Regions from separate parts of the Stenotrophomonas sp. SBJS02 genome, predicted to be linked through region 3. Evidence: predicted binding sites of a transcription regulator. Region 3 holds the regulator's gene; each other region holds the start of a gene.
What was found. The regulator FliA, encoded in region 3, starts transcription of late flagellar genes. The targets are predictions, from matches to a motif close to TAAAGTTTNNCNNNCNNNGGCCGATAA.
Positions count from the first base shown of each region.

Region 1 (7,728 bases), 790 kb from region 3:
CCAGCCTTGGCCTGGCTGGCGGCGGCCTGCTGTACCAGCGCGTGCTGCACTTCCAGCGAGCGCTCGCGCAGGATCTCGAAGCTGCCCCAGGTGGTCTGGTCGCCCGGCACCGGGTTGGCCTTCAGCCACTTGCTGTTGACGAAGCCATTGAGGTCGGTACAGGCCGAGATGGCCGGATCGAGGTCGGCGCTGTTGAGCGAGATCAGCGGCGTCTTGATCTGCGACAGGTCGAAGGCCGGCTTGGCGTCGGCGCTGGCCGCCGACGCGGTTTCATTCTTGCCACAGGCCGCCAGCGAGGCAGCGATGGCGATGGTCAGGCCCAGCGGGACCAGGTTGCGGACGTTCATGAGGCTCTCCTGCGGGTAATTTCACAGGGTAGCCGGGGACGCCCACGACAGGGACCGGCCAAAGGTCACAGGACGCCCTTCTGTAGAGTCGAGCCATGCTCGACTGCTCTCCGTTCCGGGTTCATGGCGCTTGCGGCAAGAGGCCAACAGCAGTCGAGCATGGCTCGACTCTACAAAAAGCGAAGGCCGGCTTGCGCCGGCCTTCTGCTTCTTACTTCGCCTTGCCCTGGTTGGCCACGGCTTCAGCGGCCTTGCGCGCCGCTTCCGGGTCGCCCAGGTAGCGGAACGACTGCACGGTCAGATCATCGTTCAGTTCGAACAGCAGCGGGATGCCGGTCGGGATGTTCAGCTCGAGGATTTCCTCGCGCGAGACGTTGTTGAGGTACTTGTACAGGGCGCGCAGCGAGTTGCCGTGGGCGGTGACCAGCACGGTCTTGCCGTCCTTCAGCTGCGGCGCGATGGCGTCATGCCAGTACGGCAGCACGCGGTCCAGGGTGGTGGCCAGCGATTCGGTGCCCGGCAGCGCGTTGCGATCCAGGCCGGCGTAGCGGCGGTCATGGATCGGGTGGCCCGGATCTTCCAGGTCCATGGCCGGTGGCGGGATGTCGTACGAACGACGCCACACCTTGACCTGGTCCTCGCCGTGCTTGGCGGCGGTCTCGGCCTTGTCCAGGCCCTGCAGGCCGCCGTAGTGGCGCTCGTTGAGGCGCCAGGACTTGTTCACCGGCAGCCACTCCTGCTCCAGTTCGGCCAGCGCACCCTGCAGCGTGTGGATGGCGCGCTTGAGCACGGAGGTGTGGGCGACGTCGAACTGCAGGCCTTCCTCGCGCATCAGGCGACCGGCGGCGGCCGCTTCCCGGCGCCCCTGCTCGGTGAGGTCGACATCGACCCAGCCGGTGAAGCGGTTGTCCAGGTTCCACTGGCTCTGGCCATGGCGCAACAGTACGAGTTTACGGGTCACTGCAGGGTCTCCAACGCGAGGAAAGGCAGGCCGCCATTGTAGCCCCGGGCGCCGCTCACCGGGCCGTGGCACCGCGCATGCGATGCTGTGGCCAATGAATACGGTGATCGACCCCGGACGCTGGGAAGGCAGCGTCGCCACTGCCCGCGCGCAGCAGACCCTGCTTGCCGGCGGCGTGGAACGCCAGGACCGCCTGCCACGCAACGTGCGCTGGCTGGCCGGGCTGGATGTCGGCTTTGAAGACAACGGCGCGATCACCCGCGCCGCGGCAGTGCTGCTGGATGCGAAGACGCTGCAGCCCGTGGCGCAGGAGATCGCGCGGATTCCTACGGTGATGCCCTACATCCCCGGCCTGCTCAGCTTCCGCGAACTGCCGGCACTGCTGGCCGCGTTGGCGCTGCTGCCGCGGGCGCCGGATCTGGTGTTCGTCGATGGCCACGGCATCAGCCATCCGCGCAGACTGGGCGTGGCCGCGCATCTGGGCGTGGTCACCGACCTGCCGAGCATCGGCGTGGCCAAGTCGAAACTGGTGGGCCGGTTCGTCGAACCGGGCGCCGAGGCCGGTGCACATACGCCGCTGCTGGATGGCGATGAACAATTGGGCTGGGTGTTGCGCAGCAAGGTGCGCTGCAAGCCGCTGTTCGTGGCCGGCGGCCATCGGGTCAGTGCCGATACCGCGCTGGACTGGGTGCAGCGCACACTGCGCGGTTACCGGCTGCCGGAGCCGACCCGGCTGGCGGATCGGCTGGCGTCCCGACGGGACGAATGACCTTCGCTGCTCTGGACGGATGCAGCCTGCGCGATCGCGTCGGAACGATTGGGTAGAGTCGACTGCCAGTCGACTATCGCGCGCAGCGCGGGATTTGCCGCAGCCTCGCGGAGAGCAGTCGACTGACAGTCGACTCTACCAAGGCGATTTCGCCCCGTCGGTTTCGCCCGGTCGGTTTCGCCCAACCGGCGTGCCCGCACTTCCCACTCAACGATGCACGTGGCCGCGATGGCCCTGCGCGTCCTCGCCGTGGTCGTGGCCCTCATGGCCCTCGTGCTCGCCGCCCTTGGCCGGCGCCGGTTCACCACAGGCTTCGCCGCAGTGGTCCGCTTCGATCTGCAGCGTCACGTGCTCGATGCCGAAGTCATCGTGCAGGCGCGCGCCCAGCTCGCGGCGCAGCGCGTCGGCATCGGTGCCATCGCGCATCACGATGTGCGCGGTCAGCGCCGGCGTGCTGGAGGCCAGCGCCCACACGTGCAGGTCATGCACGTCCAGCACTGCGGTGTGACCGGACAGGCTGTCGCGTACCCTGGCCACGTCCATGCCCTTGGGTACGCCTTCCAGCAGCACGTTGATCGCCTCACGCATCAGCACGTAGGTGCGCGGCAGCACCCACAGGCCGATCAGTACCGCCAGGATCGGATCGATCGGTTTCCAGCCGGTCCACTTGATCAACAGCGCACCCGCAATCACCGCCACCGAGCCGAGCATGTCCGCCCACACTTCCAGGTAGGCGCCCTTCACGTTGAGGCTCTCGCCGCTGCCGGCCTGCAGCAGGCGCATCGAGATCAGATTGATGACCAGGCCCGCTGCGGCAATCACCAGCATGCCCGATGAGGCGATCTCCTGCGGCTCGCGGAAACGCCCAATGGCCTCCCACAGGATGTAACCGGCGACCACGAACAGCATCGCACCGTTGATCATCGCGCCCAGCGCTTCCAGGCGCGCATAGCCGTAGGTGCGGCGCGCGTCCGGCGGGCGACGGCTCAGCCGTACCGCGACCAGCGCGATCATCAGTGCCAGTGCATCGGTGGCCATGTGCGCCGCGTCGGACAGCAGCGCCAGGCTGTTGGTCCAGAACGCGCCCACCACCTCGACGATGAGGAAGGTGGAGGTCAGGCCGAGCGCCCACCACAAGGGTTTCTCGTGGCGGATCTCGGATGGCAGGTGATCGTGGTCGTGGCCCATGGCAACAGCTCCTTTGCGATGGAGGCAGGCTACGCTGGCGGCCGTGGGGAAACTATCACGGTGTTTATAACATTGCAGGCGTGCAGCTCCGTTGCCGCCGGGCATGGCCCGGCGCCACCGGTGTGGCATGCCCGTCCCGGTAACGCCAGGCCATGCCTGGCGAGCCCGGGGGAACGACGCCTGCCAGCGATCAGAAGCCGAAGCGCAGGCTGGCCCAGTAGGCGCGGCCCGGCTCGTTGTAAGTCGCCGCGCCAGCGTCGCTGCTGTTGGCCTCGCGGAACAGGCGCTTGTCGGCCAGGTTGTTGACACCGAAGCCGAAGCTGACCGTCTCGGTCACCTTGTAGCGCGCGCTCACGCCCCAGATGTTGTACGCACCGCGATCCTGCAGCGCGATCGACGGGTCGCAGGTGCCGGTGCAGCGCGGATCATTGTTGATGTTGGTGGTGGCCGGCTTCTGCTTGCCATAGAACGTGCCGGTCAGCAGCAGCGACAGCCTGTCGGTGGCCTGCCAGTCCAGCATCGTGTTGATCGTGTACTTCGGAATCACCGACAGCGGCTGGCCGGTGCCCTTGTTCTCGTTCTCCACCATGTAGGTGAAATTGTTGCTCCACTTCAGCCGGTTGCCCTGCTCCCCGAGCAGCGGAATCACCAGGTTGCCCTCAAGCCCCTGCACGATCGCCTTCGGTGCGTTCTCCCAGCGGAAGATGCGGCCCTTGGTATCGGCAGTCAGCCCAATCTGGGTGTAGCCGGCCTGGATCTTGTCCTTGTAGTCGTTGTGGAAGTACGTCAGGGACGCCTGCCAGCCACTCTGCGGCGCCCACTCGATGCCCAGTTCCTTGTTCAGGCTGGTTTCCGCCTTCAGGTCCGCATTGCCACGCATGTAGCAGCCGGCGCCCAGGCTCGGCAGTGCATTCGGGCAGCCATTGCCACGGGTGTAATACAGATAGTCCGGATTCGACTGGTACAGGTTCGGTGCCTTGAATGCACGGGCGATACCGCCCTTCACCACCCAGTCGCTGTTGATGCGGAACTGCGCATTGAGGCTGGGGCTGGTGTTGTTGCCGAACTGGCTGTGGTGGTCGAAGCGCAGGCCCGGCGTGACGATCCAGCGCTCACCCAGGTAGATGTTGTCTTCCACGAACACGGCCGTGGTCTGCGCATCGGCCTTGCCGCGCGCGCGATCGGCCGACAGCCCCGGGATGCCGCCGCCACTGCTGCTGGACTGGCTCATCGAATACGGGTCGGTCAGGCGGCTGTCGAGGTACTCGAAGCCCAGCGTCCAGATGTTCTCGGCGCCACCGAGCGTGGTCGGGAAGCTGACCTCGCCGTCCAGCTGGTAGTTGCGCAGGCGCGAGGTCGACCAGTCGGTGCCGTTGAAGCTGCCTTCCGGGCCACCGGCCAGGCCTTCGTTGATACGCGAATTGTTCACCGCTTCCACTGCAGCCGTTACCCGCGAGGTCACATCACCCCAGCGGCCGCGATGGGTGACCGCGCCAGTGGTGCGGTACATGCGGTTGGTCTCGGCCTGCTGCTCGGCCAGGGCCGCCAGATCGATCGGTGTCGAGGTGCCGGTGGTGCTGACCGCGCGGTCGCCGGCATAGATGTTGCCCTGGCGGCTGGTGCCGGCTTCGAACTCGACCACCTGGTTGGCGGTCACGTCCCAGCGCAGCAGCGCATTGATGTCGCGGTTCTTGACGCCCTCGCGGCCGGCTGGCGGCACCGCGTTCGGGTTGGTGGCGTACTGGCGGTTGAGGTCCAGTGAGTCGGCGTCGGTCTTGTTGAGGTTGCCGTACAGGCGGAACGACAGGGTGTCGGTCATCGGCCCGCTCAGCTGCAGGCCGACGCGCTCGCTGCCGCCTTCGGCGCTGTGCTCGGGTACCAGGCCATACAGGTCGACCGCACCGGTCAGATCGCCGGTCGGGCGCTTGGTGATGATGTTGACCACGCCGCCGGAAGCACCCGAGCCATAGCGTGCCGCCGCCGGGCCGCGCAGCACTTCGATGCGCTCGATCATTTCCGCCGGCACCCAGTTGGTGTCACCGCGGGTATTGCGCTCACCGCTGCGGCCCATGCGCACGGCATCACGCGCGCCGATGCGCTTGCCGTCGACCAGGATCAGGGTGTTTTCCGGGCCCATGCCACGCAGGTCGATCTGGCGGTTGTTGCCGTACTGGCCCGAGGCACTGTTGCCGGTGAGGTTGACGCCCGGCATGGTGCGCAGCAGTTCGGCGATGTCGTTGGCCGGCGGGCGCTTGGCGATGTCCTCGGCGGTGATGGTCGAAGTGCCCAACGCCTGGCGCGCAATCTGCGAGGCGGTGACGTGCACCGTGTCGATATCGGTGGCGTCGGTTTCGGCCTGGGCGGTCAGGGCGCTGCCCGCCAGCAGGGCGGCAACGGCAAGCGCCAGCGGGCGCGGCGAAAGGACAACGGCAGGAGACATGATCTGGACCTTCTGGCAGGGCTACGGGGCCTCTGGCAAAGGGCTTGAGGCAACGACGAGGGGGAGGCGGAGCGTCGCTGCAGTCGCCTGCGGCCCGATCCGTGCGCGCATTCTCCCACCAATGCGATTGATTCTCAAATGCGTTCGCTCATTGCCGCAGCCATGGCGATGTGCTTTGCGCACCGTGCAACCCTGCACCGCGCGTAAACTGGCCGGCTAACCCGCCATCAACCGTACGCCGTCGCGGCCGATACCCGTGGTTTGCCGTACGCAGTCAGAGATCGACGTGGAACCACCCCAATTGGACGATGCCAGCCAGCCGCTGGCCGAGGCCTGGCAGCAGTGCCTGCTGCAGGCCGGCCCTGCCGCCACCGCGCTGCTCAAGTGCGCTGCCACCGATGCCCCACCCGCGCTGGCCCAGCGCTTCTATGAAGTGCTGCTGCAGGACGGGCGTGCACGCCGCTTCCTGTCCCACGACCAGGTCAAGCAGCGCCTGCAGCCGGCCATGCAGCGCTGGTTGGTGCAACTGCTGACCACTGACGCCTCCGGCATCGCCACCACCGTCGCCTCGCAGCGGGTGATCGGCGACGTACATGCGCGGGTCGGCATCCCGGTCGACCTGGTCACCCGCGGTGCGCGCGTGCTCAAGCACGAGCTGTTCGTGCGCCTGCGCGACGAGGCACCCGACAGCGCGACCGCATTCGCTGCCATCGCCTGCCTCAGCGCGATCATGGACATCGCCATGGAAGGCATGACGCTGGCCTATACCCATGCGCGCGAGCGCTCCACCCGTGCCGACGCCGCCTACCGGCTGTTCTCGCTGGTACAGAACGTCGGTACCGAACGAGAGCGCCAGCGTGCACTGCTGCTGGACTGGGAAAACGCCCTGCTGTACGCACTCGCCGGTCATGTGCAGGCCAGCGACAACGCCAGCCTGGCCACCTCGGAGTTCGGCCTGTGGTTCACCCACAAGGGCATCCCCAGCTTCGGCGAGAGCAGCGAAACGCAGCAGGTGGGCAAGTTGATGGCCCGCATTGACGGCCACCTGCAGCGCGCGAGCGGCGATGCCCCGGCACAGCGACTGGCGGTGCTGCCGGCCATCCGCGAGGACCTGGCCGCCATCCGCACCCTGATGACACTGCTGTTCGAGCGCATCGGTGAACTCGATGCCGGCAGCGACGCGCTGACCAACCTGCTCAACCGTCGCTTCCTGCCCACCGTGCTGCGTCGGGAAATCGAGCTGGCCACGCGCAACCGCACACCGTTCTCGCTGCTGCTGCTCGACCTGGATCATTTCAAGGCAATCAACGACGGCCATGGCCACGATGCCGGCGACCGCGCGTTGCAGCACGTGGCCGGCCTGCTCGGCCAGCTCACGCGTGGCAGCGACTACCTGTTCCGCTATGGCGGCGAAGAATTCGTGGTGGTGCTGGTGGCCGCCAGCGAATCGCAGGCGACCGTGATCGCCGAGAGCCTGCGCCGGCAGATCGCACAGTCGCCGGTAGCGCTGGCCAATGGTCAGGTGCTGGAGCTGACCGCCAGCATCGGCGTGGCCGGTCACGATGGTCATCCGGACTACGAGCGGCTGATGGCACGTGCCGACGCCGCGATGTACGAGGCCAAGCGCAGCGGCCGCAACCGCGTGGTGGTGGCCAGCGAGGCACTACAGGAAGCACCGGGACGGCGGGCATTGCAGCGGTAGCCCGACGCGGACGGCAACCCAGGGGTAGAGTCGACTGCCAGTCGACTATCGCGCGCAGCGCAGGTTTTCTTGCAAGCTGACGGAAGAGCAGTCGACTAACAGTCGACTCTACCGGTTCGCGCGCCAGCCGATGCATTGAACGCCACCACCCGCCACGCTGCCCACCACAGCAGCGCCAGCAACGCGATGCCTGCACCCAGCAGGCACACGGCGGGCCAGCCATGCCGCACCTGCATCCAGGGCCCCGCCGCCGCGCCTGCACCACTGCCCACCGCATAGAACAGCATGTACAACGCCACCAGGCGCCCATGCTGTTCTGCC
Region 1 covers NZ_CP109812.1:1,437,319-1,445,046, reverse strand. Annotated here, with positions in the region: gene FQS62_RS06890 (M13 family metallopeptidase) at 1-347, opposite strand, end outside; gene gpmA (2,3-diphosphoglycerate-dependent phosphoglycerate mutase) at 559-1,308, opposite strand; gene nfi (deoxyribonuclease V) at 1,403-2,077, shown strand; gene FQS62_RS06875 (cation diffusion facilitator family transporter) at 2,285-3,265, opposite strand; gene FQS62_RS06870 (TonB-dependent siderophore receptor) at 3,456-5,705, opposite strand; gene FQS62_RS06865 (GGDEF domain-containing protein) at 5,992-7,407, shown strand; gene FQS62_RS06860 (MFS transporter) at 7,503-7,728, opposite strand, start outside.
Region 1: the regulator FliA is predicted to act here: its motif matches at 5,933-5,959, upstream of FQS62_RS06865 (GGDEF domain-containing protein).

Region 2 (7,728 bases), 2.1 Mb from region 3:
CCACGGGGCGGGGGAGACCCAGCATGCCAACAACGGTGTCCGTGTGGCGTGGAATCAGCCGCGCGCGGCGAAGGTGCCGTGGAAGCCCAGTGGCACCGCATACGGCAGCCAAGCCTGTGCCAGCGGACCGTCGTCCAGGTGGCGTGCATCCAGCACCGCCAGGCCGCTGCGCTTGTTCACCGGATCAAGCAGGGTACCGATCAACCAGCCATCATCGGCGTTGCGGCTGCCCGGACGCGGTACGAACACATGCTCCTCGGCCATGATGTCCGGCCCGTAGTTCCACAGCTGGCGGCGCCCGCGCTCGATGTCGAACGCGGCTACCGCGTTGAAGTACGGTGCGGTGGCCGGGCCGTCGATGGTCGGCGCGTACAGACGCGCCCCCCGGGTGTTGACCGAGCGCGGATCGAACAACGGGAACTCCACCGCACTGATGCCCAGTGGCTGCCAGCGCGCCTGTCCACGACGCAGGTCCAGATGCAGCTCGACCAGGCTGGCGCCACTGTTGGCCGCATGTGCGCCGTCACCGGCCATCGCTTCCTTCATCGGCGAGCGTGCCTCGTTGATGTCGTCATGGCGCACGGCGCGCAGCACGATGCCGCCATCGCGGGTGAACGCGTCACCGAAGTGGTAGATCGCCGCGAAAGGAGCCTCGAACCATTGCGCCTTGTCTGGCGCATCCTTGGCGACCACCGCGATACGCACAGGACGCTGCGGTGCAAACTGCATGCGCTCGAAGAAGCTGCCACCTGCGCCGGTGAAATCGAACGGCATCATCACGAACACCAGGTGCTGGTCGGTCATCGCGAACGCGTGCAGATAGCCGTGTTCGGGGGTTTCGATCACATTGGCGCTGCGCAGCTGGCCGTCCGCACCGATGTGCCAGACCAGCAGGCCATGTCCCCCCATCAGGCTGATCGAGCCGAAGTTCCAGAGGCTGCCATCGCGGTCGCGCAGCGGGTGCGCCGAGAACGGCAGCGCGGCCAGATCCGGGCGCCAGGTGACAGGGCCAAGCGTCTGCAGCGAATCGGGGTCCACCTCGAACGCCGAACCGGATTCGCACAGCGCGAACAGGCGGCCATTGATCATCGTCACCGAGGTGTTGGCCACGTTGGCATCATCGTTGTTGCGTACCGCCAGCGCGCCGGGAACGCTGGTGCCGGCAGCCGGATACTGGAAGCGGCCGGCCTTCTGTTCACGGGTGAATTTCGGCGTGGCGACCATGCGCCCGTGATGGGTCAGGCTGCCATCACCATTGAAACGCCAGCCATGCACCATGCCATCGCCGTCGAACCAGCGGTCGTAGCGGAAGCCATCGCGCTCGGTCCACGCCGGGCCGTTGCGGTACAGCGTGCCGGCCAGGCCTGGCGGCAGCGTTCCCTGCAACTGCACGGTGGCCGGGCCGAGGCATTCGCTGCCGACGCTGCGCCAGCCGAGCAGCCACGGGTGGTCCTGCATACCCTGCGCGAACCGCGCCGGGTCGCCGGCGAAGGCGGGAGCGCTGCGCAGCGCGGTGGCACCCAGGGCCAGGCAGGCACTGCTGCTGAGCAGGGTACGAAGGAAGCGGCGACGGTCCATGGTGGTCTCGGGTCTGGATGCGGGAATCAGCGCAGGGTGATGTCGATGGCGGCGCCAGCGGCCGGCACATTGACGCGTGCTTCGTCGAAGGTCGGCTTGCGCATCACCTGCGGGTTGTTGCTGAAGCCGTAGCCTTCCACCGGCATGCCGACCAGGTTGGTGTCGAGCTTGCCGTTGTCGTTCTCGTCGTGGGTGAGCAGTACGGCGTAGCTGCCGGCCGGTACGCCCTTGAACGTGAAGTGGGCGCTGTCGCCGCTGGGCGCCGCCTGCTGGGCCTGCACGGGCTTGGCCTTGCCGTCCCAGGCGGCGGCGCTGTCGACCAGCGCAACGCGCAGGGTGCCGGTCTGCGCGCGGACGTCGTGCACGGTCACGGCCAGGTCGGCGGCGTGGGCACTGCCGGCCAGAGCCAGGGCAGTCAGGGCGGTGCTGAGCAGGGCGGTGCGGATCATGGCAGTGGCTCCGGAAGTGTGCGTGGCGGTGTGGAGCCAGTCTGCGCGGGGCGCTGCACCGGGTTCAGGGCCAGTGGTCATCGATTCGACGTGCCAGAAGTCACTTTCTGCGCGGGACCCATTGCCGCCGGCGCGCGCGCCGGTCAGCATCTGGCCATGCCCAGCCTGTTCCGCCATCTCTTGCGTCCTCTCAGGCTTGCCGGCCTGGTTACCGTGCTGGCGGTGGGCCTGTCATTCGCTGTACAGCGCAACGGTGCCGGGCTGAGCCTGCTGCTGCTTGCCGTGTTCCTGCTGCTGTTCGTGGTGCACGGCTGGGCGTCGATGCCTTCCCGCGTGCGTGCCGTCGCTGCGGTGTTGCAGGCGCTGCTGGCGGTTGCGCTGGTTGCGCTGCAGCCGCGCACTGGAACCGCTCCGGTGCTGCTGGTGGTGTTGGTCGCTCAACTGGCCGAGCACTGGCCGCCGCGCTTCGTGCTGGGTGTTGCGCTGCTGGCCAACCTGGCGGTGTATGCCGTGCTGCGCCACAGCGGCTTCAGTCAGCCGCTGCTGGTGGTGCTGTTGTATGGCGGCTTCCAGGCGTTCGCCGCGCTGACCGCGCACTATGCGCGCAGCACGGCGCTGGCCCGTGATGACCTGGCCCGGGTCAACGCCGACCTGCTGGCCACCCGCGCGCTGCTGGCCGACAGCGCACGTGATGCCGAGCGCCTGCGCCTGGCCCGCGAACTGCACGATGTGGCTGGGCACAAGCTCACCGCGATGCGGCTCAACCTGCGCGCCCTGGCCGCTGACCCTGCGCTGGCCGGCCGCGAAGGGCTGGTCCTGGCGGAACAGTTGTCCGGCGAACTGCTGGCCGATATCCGCCAGGTGGTGCAGTCGATGCGTGATGATCGCGGCCTCGATCTGGCCACGGCATTGCATGCGCTGGCGGCGCCGTTCCCGCGACCGAGACTGCAGCTGCAGATAGGAGAGGGCGTGCGCGTGGGGGATCCGCTGATGGCCGAGACGGTGCTGCGGCTGGTGCAGGAAGCGCTGACCAATGCGGCACGGCACGGCAATGCAGAAACCGTATGGCTGACGATCAACGAAGAGGATTCACGGTTGCGTATCGATATCCGCGATGACGGTCAGCGCGCCGAGCGCATCCGCGAAGGCAATGGCATCGCCGGCATGCGCGAGCGCCTGGCTGCGGTGCGTGGCCGACTGGAATTCGCGCGCACCGCACAGGGCGGCATGCACCTGACCGCATGGTTGCCGGCATGAGTGGCGCCGCGATCCGCGTTGCCCTGGCTGATGACCAGGCACTGGTGCGTGCAGGCCTGCGTGCGCTCCTGCAGGGCTTGGGGGTAGACGTAGTGCTGGAGGCCGAAGATGGCCAGATGCTGCTGGACGCGTTGACGGCCCAGCGGGTGGATGTGGTGCTCAGCGATATCCGCATGCCCGGGATGGACGGGATCGAGGCACTGCGCCAGCTGCGCGCGCGCGGCGATGCCACGCGCTGGCTGCTGCTGACCACCTTCGATGAAAGTGATCTGCTGCTGCGCGCCAGCGAGGCCGGTGCTCAGGGCTTCCTGCTCAAGGACGCTGCACCCGCAGACCTGCGCGAAGCAATCGAGCGCGTCGCCGCTGGTGAAACCCTGCTGCTGCCGGTCAGCACCGAGCCGGTGCGCGCCCGTTACCGCTTCCACGACGAAGCACCGCCCACCGATACTTTCGGCGAGCGCGAAGTGGCGATCCTGCGCCTGCTGGCCGGGGGTTACAGCAACAAGGAGATCGCGCGCAGCCTGTTCCTGGCCGAAGGCACGGTGAAGAACTACGTGTCCGCCATTCTCGACAAGCTGGGCACCCGCGATCGCACCCGTGCAGTGCTGAAGGCGATTACCCTGCGCATCATCTGAGTGGACGGAGCAAGGAGTGCCAGTGAACCCGATCCTGCATGTGGAGATCCCGGCCAGTGACCTGGACCGGGCCATCACGTTCTACCAGCGATGGCTGCAGGTCGCGATGGACGAACCTATCCTGCTTCATGACTGCCGGATGGCCTACCTGCCGTTCTCCGATGAGGCCGCCGGTGCCAGCATTGCGCTGGTGCACGGCGCGGACTATCAGCCGTCCGAGCAGGGGGCGCGCATCTATATCGGCGTCGATGACCTCGATGCCAGCCTCGACCGTGCGCTTCAGGCCGGGGCCGAGCTGCGCTTCGGCCCGGCCGACGCGGGTGACTGGCGTGTGGCCGAGATCCGCGACAGTGAAGGCAACCGGATCGCAGTGCAGGCGCGCGCGATTCTGTAGAGCCGAGCCCATGCTCGGCTGCTGTTGGCCCAGCCGTTCCAGCTCAGCCGAGCATGGGCTCGGCTCTACAAGAGCGCGGCGCGCGAGCGCTGCAGCCAGTCATTGATGGCCGGGTCCAGCCGCGGGTCGTCCGGCAGCTGCATGCCGAAGCGCTGCTGCAGCACGTCGCGTACATCACCGACATCATGCAGCGGGCGCTTGTCCGGTGCATGCCCGGGGCGGTACTCGGTGTAGTTGCCGCTGCCGATGGTCCGGCGCCAGTTTGGCCCGGTCAGCGATGCACGCAGCTGACCCGGGAAACTGGAGTCGGGATGGGTGCATACGTACCAGTTGCCCACCACGTTGTCGATCGGTGCCGGCGCCTGCAGGTCGAACCGATACATCGCCCGCCAGCCGTCGTTGGACTCGGCCGACAGCACGAAATCACCCTCGTCGGGCAGGCGCTGCAGCAGGTAGCGCTCGTGCGGCGTGGCCTGTGGCTGGGGATCGTGCAGGCGCAGCGGCACGGTCGGGGTCAGGCTGCCGAAACCGGCATCCACCAGCCAGTCATCGCCATCCACCTGCACGCGTAGCAGCAGGTGGGTACGCGCGGTCAGTTCGCCGTCTTGGGCGGCCAGCAGTACGCGCGCGCTCAATGGCTGCGCGTCGAAGCCCAAGGCCTGCAGCAGCGCCAGCAACCCGCCATTGAGCTCGAAGCAGTAACCGCCACGGCGGTCATCAAGCAGCTTGCGCTGCACGCTGTCCAGATCGATCGGCACCGCATCGCGCAGCAGGCAGCTGAGGGTCTCGAAGGGCAGCAGTGCGTTGTGGCGCTGCTGCAGCAGGGTCAGGCCGGCCAGGGTCCGCGGTGGCGGCGCATCCAGCTGCAGGCGCTGCAGGTAGCGGGGGACATCGAGCGTCGTCATGGAGGCACCGGGCGGGGGAGGGGCGTCCACTGTGCTCCCCAAACCGGGGTTGAGGTCAAGCGCGGCAGCCGTGTCATGCCTCCGTCGCCTGCACCCGGTACAAAGGCCGCGTCCACCAGCGATGGGGGGACGCAGACGAAGAAAGTTCTAAAGTTATCCTGAATCCGGCCGATACAGGTGCGTCCTTTCGCCTGGAGTCTGTCATGTCGGCCGTTGTCCCCCACCTCCGGTCCCTGCGCACGCGCCTTGCTGCGTTGCACTCGGCGTCCCCCGGCCTGCTGCGCTGGCTGCAGCCACATCGGCTCAGCGTAGCCAACAAGCTCAAGGCGACCCTGTGGATCTGTGGCCTGGGCCTGGTGGCGATCGCCGCTGTCTACGCCTGGACTGGTCATGCCAACGCACTGGCTGCGCGCAGCCAGGCCAGCTACCAGCGCGGCAGCGATCTGGCTGCCAGCCTGTCCACGCGGGTGGCCGAAGCGCGTCGCCTGCAGACCCAGTATGCACGCAGTTTCGATGATGCCGACCGCGCGCAGCTGTTGGCCACGCAGAAGGCGTTGCAGACCGATCTGCAGGCGCTGCGCGCGACGCCGATGGATGCTGGCCGGCGCAAGGCCTTGCAGGCGCTGACCGAAGCTGCCGACGCATTCTCGCAGGGTGTGGTCGCCCTGTTCGAACGGGTCGACGAGATGGGCCGTGGTGATGCCGGCCTCGCCGCGCAGCTGCAGCAGGCCGCCGATACCCTGCAGGTACAGGTGGATGCGCTGCAGCGGCCGTCGTTGGCGTTGTCACTGCAGAAGATGCGAAGGCAGGAGGCACTGCTGCTGCTCGACGGTGACTCCACTCACGCCGACCGCGCCAGCGAGGAAAAGCTGCCGTTCGACCTCGCGCTGGCGGGCCTGCCTGCGGATGTGCAGGACACCCTGCGCACCGGGATGGAGGCGTATCAGGCCGCATTGCTGGGGTATACCGCTGCCCGGGTCGGGCTGGATGTGGAAGCACAGTCGTTGCTGGATACTGCCGCGGGTGTAGCGCCGGCGTTGGCCGCATTCCAACAGGCGCAGGTGGCGGCGCTGGCCAAGGCGCAGGCGCGCCAGCAGGCCGGCGCGCGCACGATGAGCGTGCTGTTCGCATTGACCCTGCTGCTGGTGGCCGGCGTGCTGATCACCAGCCTGGTGCTGGTCCTGCGCGCGGTACGCCAGCCGATCCAGGACACCCTGCGCTTCGCCAGCGACATCGCCGACGATCGCCTGGACACCACCCTGCGCGTCTACAACGCCAATGATGAGATCGGCCAGCTTGCCCAGCGTCTGGTGGACATGCAGCAGCGCCTGCGCGCGCGCATCGAGACCGAGCGTGCCGTGGCGCGCGGCAACACCCGCGTGCGCCAGGCCCTGGACAGCGCGCAGACTGGCCTGATGGTGATCGATGCCGAAGGCCTGGTTGCGTATGCCAATCCAGCCCTGCTGCTGCAGCTGGAACTGCGGGCTGAAGACCTGGTGGGCAGCGATGCGGTGCGCCTGCATCCGGCCCTGGCCGCCCTGGCCGGTGTGCGACAGCGCGAAGAGCGCGAGATCGGCCATGGCGGTGTGCGCTATCAGCTGATCGCCAATCCCATCGTCGATGAAGGGCAATTTCTCGGCGTGGCAGTGGAGTGGCGCAGCCGCGCGCTGGAGACCCTGCTGGAAACCGAAGTGGCGGCGCTGGTCGACGCCGCCGCGCACGGTGACCTGCATGGCCGCATCGCGCTGGAGGGAAAACAGGGCTTCGTGCGCACACTGTCGACCAGCATCAACCGCTTGCTGGCCACCTTCGAGACCAACCTCGGCGATCTGCAGGCGCTTCTGGCTGCGCTGGCCCGCGGCGACCTCAGCGTGCGCATGGAAGGTGAGCTGCAGGGCGTGTTCGCACGCATGCGCGATGATGCCAACGCCACCGTCGCGCAACTGGGCCGCATCGTCACTCGCATCCAGCAGGCGGCGTCCAGCCTCGATACCGGCGTTGGCGAGATCGTCGCCGGTCATCATGACTTGTCACAGCGCACCGAGCAGCAGGCGGCCAACCTGGAAGAGACCGCAGCGTCGATGCACGAGCTGACCGACACCGTCGGCCGCAATGCCGATGCTGCGGGCCGTGCCGACGTGCTGGTCAAGGGCGCGGCGGCAGTGGCCCAGCGCGGTGGCGAGGCCGTTGGCCAGGTGGTCGCGACCATGCACGGCATCAGCGAAGCCTCACGACGGATCGGTGACATCACCCAGTTGATCGATGGCATCGCTTTCCAGACCAACATCCTCGCGTTGAATGCTGCGGTGGAAGCCGCGCGCGCGGGTGAGCAGGGCCGCAGCTTCGCCGTGGTGGCCGCGGAAGTGCGCCTGCTGGCACAACGCAGCGCGGAGGCGGCCAAGCAGATCAAGGGCTTGATCGAGGATTCGGTGGCGCGAGTCGGCCAGGGCAACCAGCAGGCCGAACAGGCTGGTACCACGATGGGCGAGATTGTCGGCAGCGTGCAGCAG
Region 2 covers NZ_CP109812.1:4,313,232-4,320,959, reverse strand. Annotated here, with positions in the region: gene FQS62_RS19930 (carotenoid oxygenase family protein) at 55-1,578, opposite strand; gene FQS62_RS19925 (DUF2141 domain-containing protein) at 1,605-2,027, opposite strand; gene FQS62_RS19920 (sensor histidine kinase) at 2,184-3,284, shown strand; gene FQS62_RS19915 (response regulator transcription factor) at 3,281-3,919, shown strand; gene FQS62_RS19910 (VOC family protein) at 3,942-4,313, shown strand; gene FQS62_RS19905 (arylamine N-acetyltransferase family protein) at 4,379-5,218, opposite strand; gene FQS62_RS19900 (methyl-accepting chemotaxis protein) at 5,422-7,728, shown strand, end outside.
Region 2: the regulator FliA is predicted to act here: its motif matches at 5,367-5,393, upstream of FQS62_RS19900 (methyl-accepting chemotaxis protein).

Region 3 (7,728 bases):
CACGACCCAGTTCCGACTGGATCTGGATCTGGCCACTCAGTTCGCGGATGCGCGACTGCACCACGTCCATGCCGACGCCACGGCCGGAGATGTCAGTGACCTGCTGCTTGGTCGAGAAGCCGGGCAGGAACACCAGGTGCAGGCACTCCTCGCTGCTCAGGCGGGCAGCGGCTTCCGGATCGATCAGGCCTTTCTCACGCGCCTTCGCGCGCAGCTTCTCAGGGTCGATGCCGGCGCCATCGTCCTGCACCTCGATGCTGACGTAGTCGCCTTCCTGCTGCGCCGACAGGCGTACATGGCCCATTCGCGGCTTGCCTTGTGCTTCGCGCAGGTCGGGCATTTCCACGCCATGGTCGATGGCGTTGCGGACCAGGTGCACCAGCGGGTCGGCCAGGGCTTCCACCAGATTTCGGTCGAGCTCGGTCTCGGCGCCGATCAGCTCCAGATCCACTTCCTTTTTCAGCGAGCGGGCGACGTCGCGGGCAACCTTGGGGAAGCGCGAGAACACCTTGCCCACCGGCTGCATGCGGGTACGCATCACTGCCGATTGCAGGCGTGCGGTGGCGATGTCCAGGGTGGACACGGCGCGGTCCAGCTCCTCATCGCGCAGGCGTGCGCGCAGGGTCTTGAGCCGATTGCGTGACAGCACCAGTTCGCCGATCAGGTTGACGATCGCATCCAGGCGCTTGGTGTCCACGCGCACGGTGTGCTCGGCCTCGGCCAGCGGCTTGGCGGCCGGCTTGGCGGCCGGTGCCGGTGCGGCCGCCGGGCGCGGGGCTGCCACCGGCGTCGGTGCCACGGCGGCAGCAGGCTTGGCACCTGGCGCGGCGCCACCGTGCAGCTGGTCCAGCAGGGCTTCGAACTCGTCTTCGCTGATCAGTCCGTCGTCGGCTTTTTTTGCCGGCGAGACGGCGGTCGGTGCATTGCCGCCGTGAAGCTGGTCGAGCAGGGCCTCGAACTCGTCGTCGGTGATCAGGTCGCTGCCGCCCGCGGCGGGCGCTGCTGCGGCGGCGGGAGCAGCCACGGCACCACCGTGCACGTCGAACTGGGCGATCAGATCCGGCGGCGCATAGCCCGGCTCGGTGCCGGACGACACCGCGTCCAGCATCGACTGCAGGTAGTCCAGTGATTGCTGGGCCGCATCGAAGTGGTGGGCCTGCAGTACGGCCTGCCCGGCGCGCGCGGCGCCCAGCGCTTCTTCAGCGGCGTGGCACAGCTCGACCATGGCGGTGACGCCGAGGAAGCCGGCGCCGCCCTTGAGCGTGTGATAGCCGCGGAAGACCGCGTTGAGCTGATCGCTGTCCTGCGGTGCCTGCTCCAGCGACACCAGCTGTTCGCCGAGGCGATCCAGGATTTCCTGTGCCTCGATGATGAAATCGGCAGTGATGTCGTCGGATACCGCGCTCATGCTTACAGCCCCAGATCCGACAACAGGTCGTCGGCGTCGTTCTGCGAGACCGCGTGGCGGTCCAGTCCCTTCAGTGCCGGCCCGGCCAGTTCCGGGTCGGTGCGATGCTGTTCCGGCGGCAGGCCGAGTGCGCCGAAGCCTTCGTGCACGCGGCGGACAATGCCGACCACGCGACGGATGATCTGCCCGGTCAGGTCCTGGTAGCTCTGGGTCAGGGCGATCTCGGTCAGGTTGTGGCGGATGCGCTCGAGCTGCGCGTCCTGGCCAGGCTGCAGGCCTTCGGCGCGCAGCTGTTCGGTCAGGCTGCGGCATTCCTCGGCCAGGTCCAAGGTGCGGTGCGTGGCCTGTTCGGTCATCGCCACCACGTGGTCCAGGCGCGCGCAGGCATCGTCCAGTTCGCCGGCTTCGCTGGGCACGGTCGGCAGTTCACCCAGCGCCTGTCCCAGTTCGCGGGCCAGCCGCGAGAGGCCGCTCATCATCGGCTGCGTGCGCAGCGCGACCAGTCCGTCGATGCGCTGCCGCCAGGCGGCCTCGTCACCGGACTCCAGTGCGTCCAGGGCTTCCTGCAGGCGCAGGGCGAGGGCGTTCTTGTCGACCGTGGTATCCATCAGGCGCTGGCCGCCAGGCGTTCGAAGATCTTGCCGAGCTTCTCTTCCAGTGTCTGTGCGGTGAACGGCTTGATGATGTAGCCGTTCACGCCGCTCTGGGCGGCTTCGATGATCTGCTCGCGCTTGGCTTCTGCGGTGACCATCAGCACCGGCAGGGTCTTCAGCTTGGCATCGGCACGGATCGCCTTGAGCAGCTCGATGCCGGTCATCACCGGCATGTTCCAGTCAGTCACCACGAAATCGAACGGCTGGCTCTGCAGCAGCGACAGCGCAGCATGCCCGTCCTCGGCTTCGGCGGTGTTGGTGAAGCCAAGATCGCCCAGCAGGTTCTTGACGATTCGACGCATGGTCGAGAAGTCGTCGACGATCAGGATGCGCATGTTCTTGTTCAAAGCAGAATTCCTTTGTTGTTCATTCCGGACGGCCGGGGGCAGCCGCCTCGGGGATGTTCATTCTTCGAGGCCGGCGTCGGCAGCCTCGAACAGCTTCAGCCGGCCACGCAGGCGCAGTACCGCCTGGCCGTGGATCTGGCAGACCCGCGACTCGCTCACGCCGAGCACCGCGCCGATCTCCTTCAGGTTCAGTTCCTGCTCGTAGTACAGCGAGAGCACCAGCTGTTCGCGCTCAGGCAGGTGGCCGATGGCCTTGCCCAGTTCGCGGCCGAACTCGCCGCGCTCCAGCACCTGCTGCGGGGTCGGGCCACCCTGGGCGACGGTGTCCAGCTCGCCCTGGTCTTCGATGCGCGATTCAAGGCTCAGTACCTGACCACGGGCGGCGTCTTCCATCAGCCGCAGGTACTCGGGCAGCGGCATCTCCATCGCGGCGGCCACTTCGGTGGCGCTGGCGGCACGGCCACTGCTCTGTTCCAGGCGGCGGATTGTGGCGGCGGCATCACGTGCGCGGCGGTGCACCGAGCGCGGCACCCAGTCGCCGCGGCGGATCTCATCGATCATCGAACCGCGGATGCGGATCGAGGCATAGGTCTCGAAGGAGGCACCCTGGTCGGCGTCATAGCTGCGCGAGGCCTCGATCAATCCCATCATGCCGGCCTGGATCAGGTCGTCGACCTCGACGCTCGCCGGCAGGCGTGCGGCCAGGTGGTGGGCGATGCGCCGCACCAGATCCGAGTGCTGGGCGATGACCTCGTTGGCTGCCGAGCGCTGGACTTCCCTGTACTGGGCTGCGCCTTTCATGCGGCCACCCCTCGCTGCTTGAGGATGCGTTCGAGGAAGAACTCAACGCCGCCGCGCGGTTCGGTCGGTGCCTGCCAGCGTGCGGTACGGCGCGCGATCTCGGTGATCGCCAGTGCTGCCGGACTGGACGGGTAGGCCTTCACCACCGGCTGCTGGCGCTGCACCGACAGGCGCAGCCAGTCATCCTGCGGCACGCAGCCCAGATAATTCAGGGAGACATCGGCGAGGAACTTCTCGCAGACGCGGGTCAGCTTCTCGTACAGCACGCGGCCCTCGTTCGGGTCCCGCACCATGTTGGCCACCACCTGGATGCGGTCCACGCCACGCTCGCGCGAGAGTACCTTGATCAGCGCATAGGCGTCGGTGATCGACGCCGGTTCGTCACAGACCACCACCACGGTGTCCTGCGCGGCCTGGCAGAAGGTCAGCACGCCATCGGTGATGCCGGCGGCCGTGTCCACCACCATGATGTCCAGTTCGCGTTCCAGCTCGGAGAACACGTTGACCAGGCCGACGTGCTCGGCCGGGGCCAGTTCGGCCATGTGGCGGCGACCAGACGCGGCCGGCACCACCAGCACGCCGTTCGGGCCTTCGACGATGACGTCATCCAGCGTGCAGCGGCCGGCGACCAGGTCGGCCAGGGTAAAGGTGGGGTTCAGCCCCAGGATCACGTCGATGTTGGCCAGGCCGAGGTCGGCGTCCAGCAGCAGCGTGCGCTTGCCCATGCCGGCCAGCGCCACGGCCAGGTTGGCCGAAACGTTGGTCTTGCCCACGCCGCCCTTGCCGCCGGTGACGGCAATGGTGCGCACAGGGCCGAGCGGCTCGCTGCGGGTGGCCGACAGCGGGAAGGTCTTGGTCAGCTTGGCGTACTCACGCGACGGCATGGTTCAACTCCGGGTTGCAGGGCATATCGGCCGCGCGGCGCAAATCTTCAAGGCGAAGTACGAGATTGGCCGCACTGGCCCGGTGCAGGTCCTCCGGAACGTCCTGGCCGTCGGTCACCCAGGTGATGGGCAGGGCATGGTCCACGGCCACCGACAGGGCATTGCCGAAGCGGCCGGTCTCGTCCAGCTTGCTCAGCACCAGGCCCTGCAGGTTGGCCGCGCCGAAGCGGCGGACCACCTCGTCCATGTCGCCGAAACTGGTGTTGGCCGGCAGCACCAGCAGGGTGCGCACCTGGCGGGCGGCGCGCAGCCACTGCAGCTGGGCGGCCAGCGCGCGGTCGCGCGGGCCCAGGCCAGCGGTGTCGATCAGCACCAGCTTGTAGTCCTTCAGGCGTTCCAGCAGCTGGTCCAGATCGGTACCGCTGTTGGCCTCGTGCACCGCGATGCCGAGCTGGCGGCCGTAGCCGTACAGCTGCTCGCGGGCGCCGATGCGGGTGGTGTCGGTGGTGACCAGGGCGACGTCACGCGGCGCGTGCTTCTCGGCGAAGCGCGAGGCCAGCTTGGCGATGGTGGTGGTCTTGCCGGCGCCGGTCGGGCCCACAAGGGCGATCACGCCGCCTTCTTCCAGCGGGTCGACCGGGGCGATCGGCAGCTTGCGCGAAATCAGCCCCAGCATCAGGCCGCGGCCACGGTGGGCCTCGGTCTCCAGCGGGATCTGCATGGCCACGTCGCGGGCCAGGCCGGCGTCGAAGCCGTACTCGTCCATCAGGTCCAGCGCAGTGGCGCGCACCGGGCAGCCGCGCAGGCGCTCGTCGGTGAAGCGGTTCATTTCGCGCTCGATCACATGGCGCATGCCGGCCACTTCCTGACGCAGCTGGCGGATCTCGGCGTCGTCCTGGGCAACCACGGTCAGCGTCGGTGCCGGGGCCAGTACCGGTGCCGGGCTGGCTTGGTCACTGGCTTCAGCCGGTGCCGGTTCGCTGGCGGTGATCCCGGGCTGCACATCAGCCACAGCAGCGGTCGGCAGCGGCGGCGGCTGCACAGCCGGGGCCGGGCTTTCGTGATGAGTCTCGTGCGGCGGGTCGATCTGGAAGTGGGCGCGGTTGGCCGACGTGGCGCTGGCGGGCGCCGGTGCGACGATGGCTTCAGCGAACGGGGCGAAGATCTGTTCCGGCAGCGCCGGTTCGTTGACGGCGGCACGCGCCAGGGTGGCGGCGAAGCCGCTGCTGCCACGGGTCGGCACGATCTCGTCGGCACTGTCCAGGGTGCGGCCAGTGGCGCCGACCGCAGCGCGGGCGAGGGCGGCCACGGCCGGTGGTGGCGGCGACCGGTTCCGGCGCCGGGGTGTTGCTGCGGCGTCGGGTGACGGCGGCGATCACCGCGTCGGCGGCGGTGCGCGGCTTCGGCGCCGGCGGCGGAGCGATGTCACGACGCGAGGCTTCCAGCGCACGCTGCACGGCGCTCTCATCGTAGTTGGCGGCGGCGACGATCTCGATGCCTTCCTCGATCCGGCGGTTGGACAGGATCACGGCGTCAGGACCATGTTCCTTGCGCACCAGGTTCATGGCCGAGCGCATGTCGGCGGCGACGAATCGTTTGATTTTCATGCTGTGGTCACGGGACGAAGACGGCGGGGTGGCGGTCGGAGAACTCGGGTGGTCGGTGGTCTGCACGTTGCGGGTTCCCCTTGGTATCTGTCTGTTGCGTCGGTTCGAAAGTGGTGTCTGTTTTCTGGCGCATCGGAGGGCGGCGTCAGCTGATCGTTCCGACCAGCTTCAGGCGCTTGTCCTCCGGCACCTCGCTGTAGGCCAGGACCGACAGCGACGGAACGCTGTGGCGGACCAGGCGCGCCAGCGCGGCGCGCACCGGGCCAGGTACCAGCACAACCGCGGGCTCGTTGCGGGCTTCCTGCTTGCTGACACATTCGGCCAGGCTCTGGTGCAGTCGCTCAGCGAGTCCGGGTTCCAGCGCGGCGCCGTTGCCCTGCGTGGACTCCTGCAAGACACGTTCCAATTGCGGGTTGAGGGTGAACACCGGCAGCTCCGCCGACATTCCGGCGATCTCCTGCACGATGAAGCGGCCCAGTGCGGTGCGCACGGCGGCGGTCAGCACCGCCGGGTCCTGGCTGTTTGGAGCGTGTTCGACCAGTGCTTCGGCGATCTTGCGCAGCTGGCGGATCGGAATGCGTTCGACCAGCAGGTTCTGCAGCACGCGCACCACCGCCGACAGCGGCAGCGCCTTCGGCGTCAGATCTTCGACGAGCTTGGGCGCGCTCTTGGCCAGGTTGGCGAGCAGGTGCTGCACTTCCTCGTGGCCGAGCAGTTCTGGCGCGTGTTCGCGGATCAGGTGCGAGAGGTGGGTGGCAACCACGGTGGCCGGATCGACCACGGTGTAGCCCAGCGTTTCGGCCTGGGCGCGCTGGTGCGGCTGGATCCAGGTGGCATCCAGGCCGAACGCGGGGTCCTTGCCGGCGATGCCCTCCAGGGTGCCCAGCGCGCTGCCCGGATCAAGGGCCAGCTCGCGGTCGGGATGGATCTCGGCGGTGGCCACCGGCACGCCGTGCACCAGCACGCGGTAGCCGTTGGCCGGAAGTTCCAGATTGTCGCGGATGTGCACCGACGGAATCAGGAAACCGACGTCCTGGGTCAGCTTGCGGCGCACGCCCTTGATGCGCGCCATCAGCTCGCCGCCCTGGTTGCTGTCCACCAGCGGGATCAGCCGGTAGCCGACCTCCAGGCCCAGCGGATCGACCGGGCGCAGTTCGTCCCAGCTCAGTTCGGCGGTCGGCGCAGGTGCCGCCGGGCGGCCGAGTGCGTTGAGTGCGGCAGTGTCATTGCCGGCGGCTGCCGGGTCGGTGGCCGCGGCCTTGCCCTTGCGGTAGACCTTCCAGGCGATGAAGCCGAGGATCGCGGACAGCGTCAGGAAAGCGACGTTGGGCATGCCCGGCACCAGGCCGACCACGCCGATGATGCCGGCGGTGATCGCCAGCGCGCGGTACTGGCCGAACACCTGGCCGGTCATCGCCTGGGCCATGTCCTGCGAGCGCGAGGCGCGGGTGACCAGCATCGCCACCGCGCTGGAGACCAGCAGTGCAGGCAGCTGCGCCACCAGGCCGTCACCGATCGACAGCAGGGTGTAGGTAGCCGCGGCATCGCCGAACGGCATGCCATGCTGCAGCACGCCCACGGCCAGGCCGCCGAGCATGTTGATGAACAGGATCAGGATGCCGGCGATGGCATCACCACGGATGAACTTGCTGGCACCGTCCATCGCACCGTAGAAGTCGGCTTCCTCGCGGACTTCCTCGCGGCGCAGCTTGGCTTCTTCACGCGTCAGCAAACCGGCGTTGAGGTCGGCGTCGATCGCCATCTGCTTGCCGGGCATCGCGTCGAGGATGAAGCGCGCGGTCACTTCCGAGACGCGGCCGGCGCCCTTGGTGATCACCACGAAGTTGATGATGGTGAGGATCGCGAACACCACGATGCCCACCGCGTAGTTGCCGCCGATCACGAATTCGCCGAAGGCGGCGATGACCTTGCCCGCGGCGTCGTGGCCGTTCTGGCCGTTGAGCAGGATCACGCGGGTGGAGGCCACGTTCAGCGCCAGCCGCAGCATGGTGGTGATCAGCAGCACGA
Region 3 covers NZ_CP109812.1:2,228,421-2,236,148, forward strand. Annotated here, with positions in the region: gene FQS62_RS10445 (chemotaxis protein CheA) at 1-1,408, opposite strand, end outside; gene FQS62_RS10450 (protein phosphatase CheZ) at 1,411-2,016, opposite strand; gene cheY (chemotaxis response regulator CheY) at 2,016-2,408, opposite strand; gene FQS62_RS10460 (RNA polymerase sigma factor FliA) at 2,466-3,209, opposite strand; gene FQS62_RS10465 (MinD/ParA family ATP-binding protein) at 3,206-4,093, opposite strand; partial or broken gene flhF (flagellar biosynthesis protein FlhF) at 4,080-5,700, opposite strand; gene flhA (flagellar biosynthesis protein FlhA) at 5,846-7,728, opposite strand, start outside.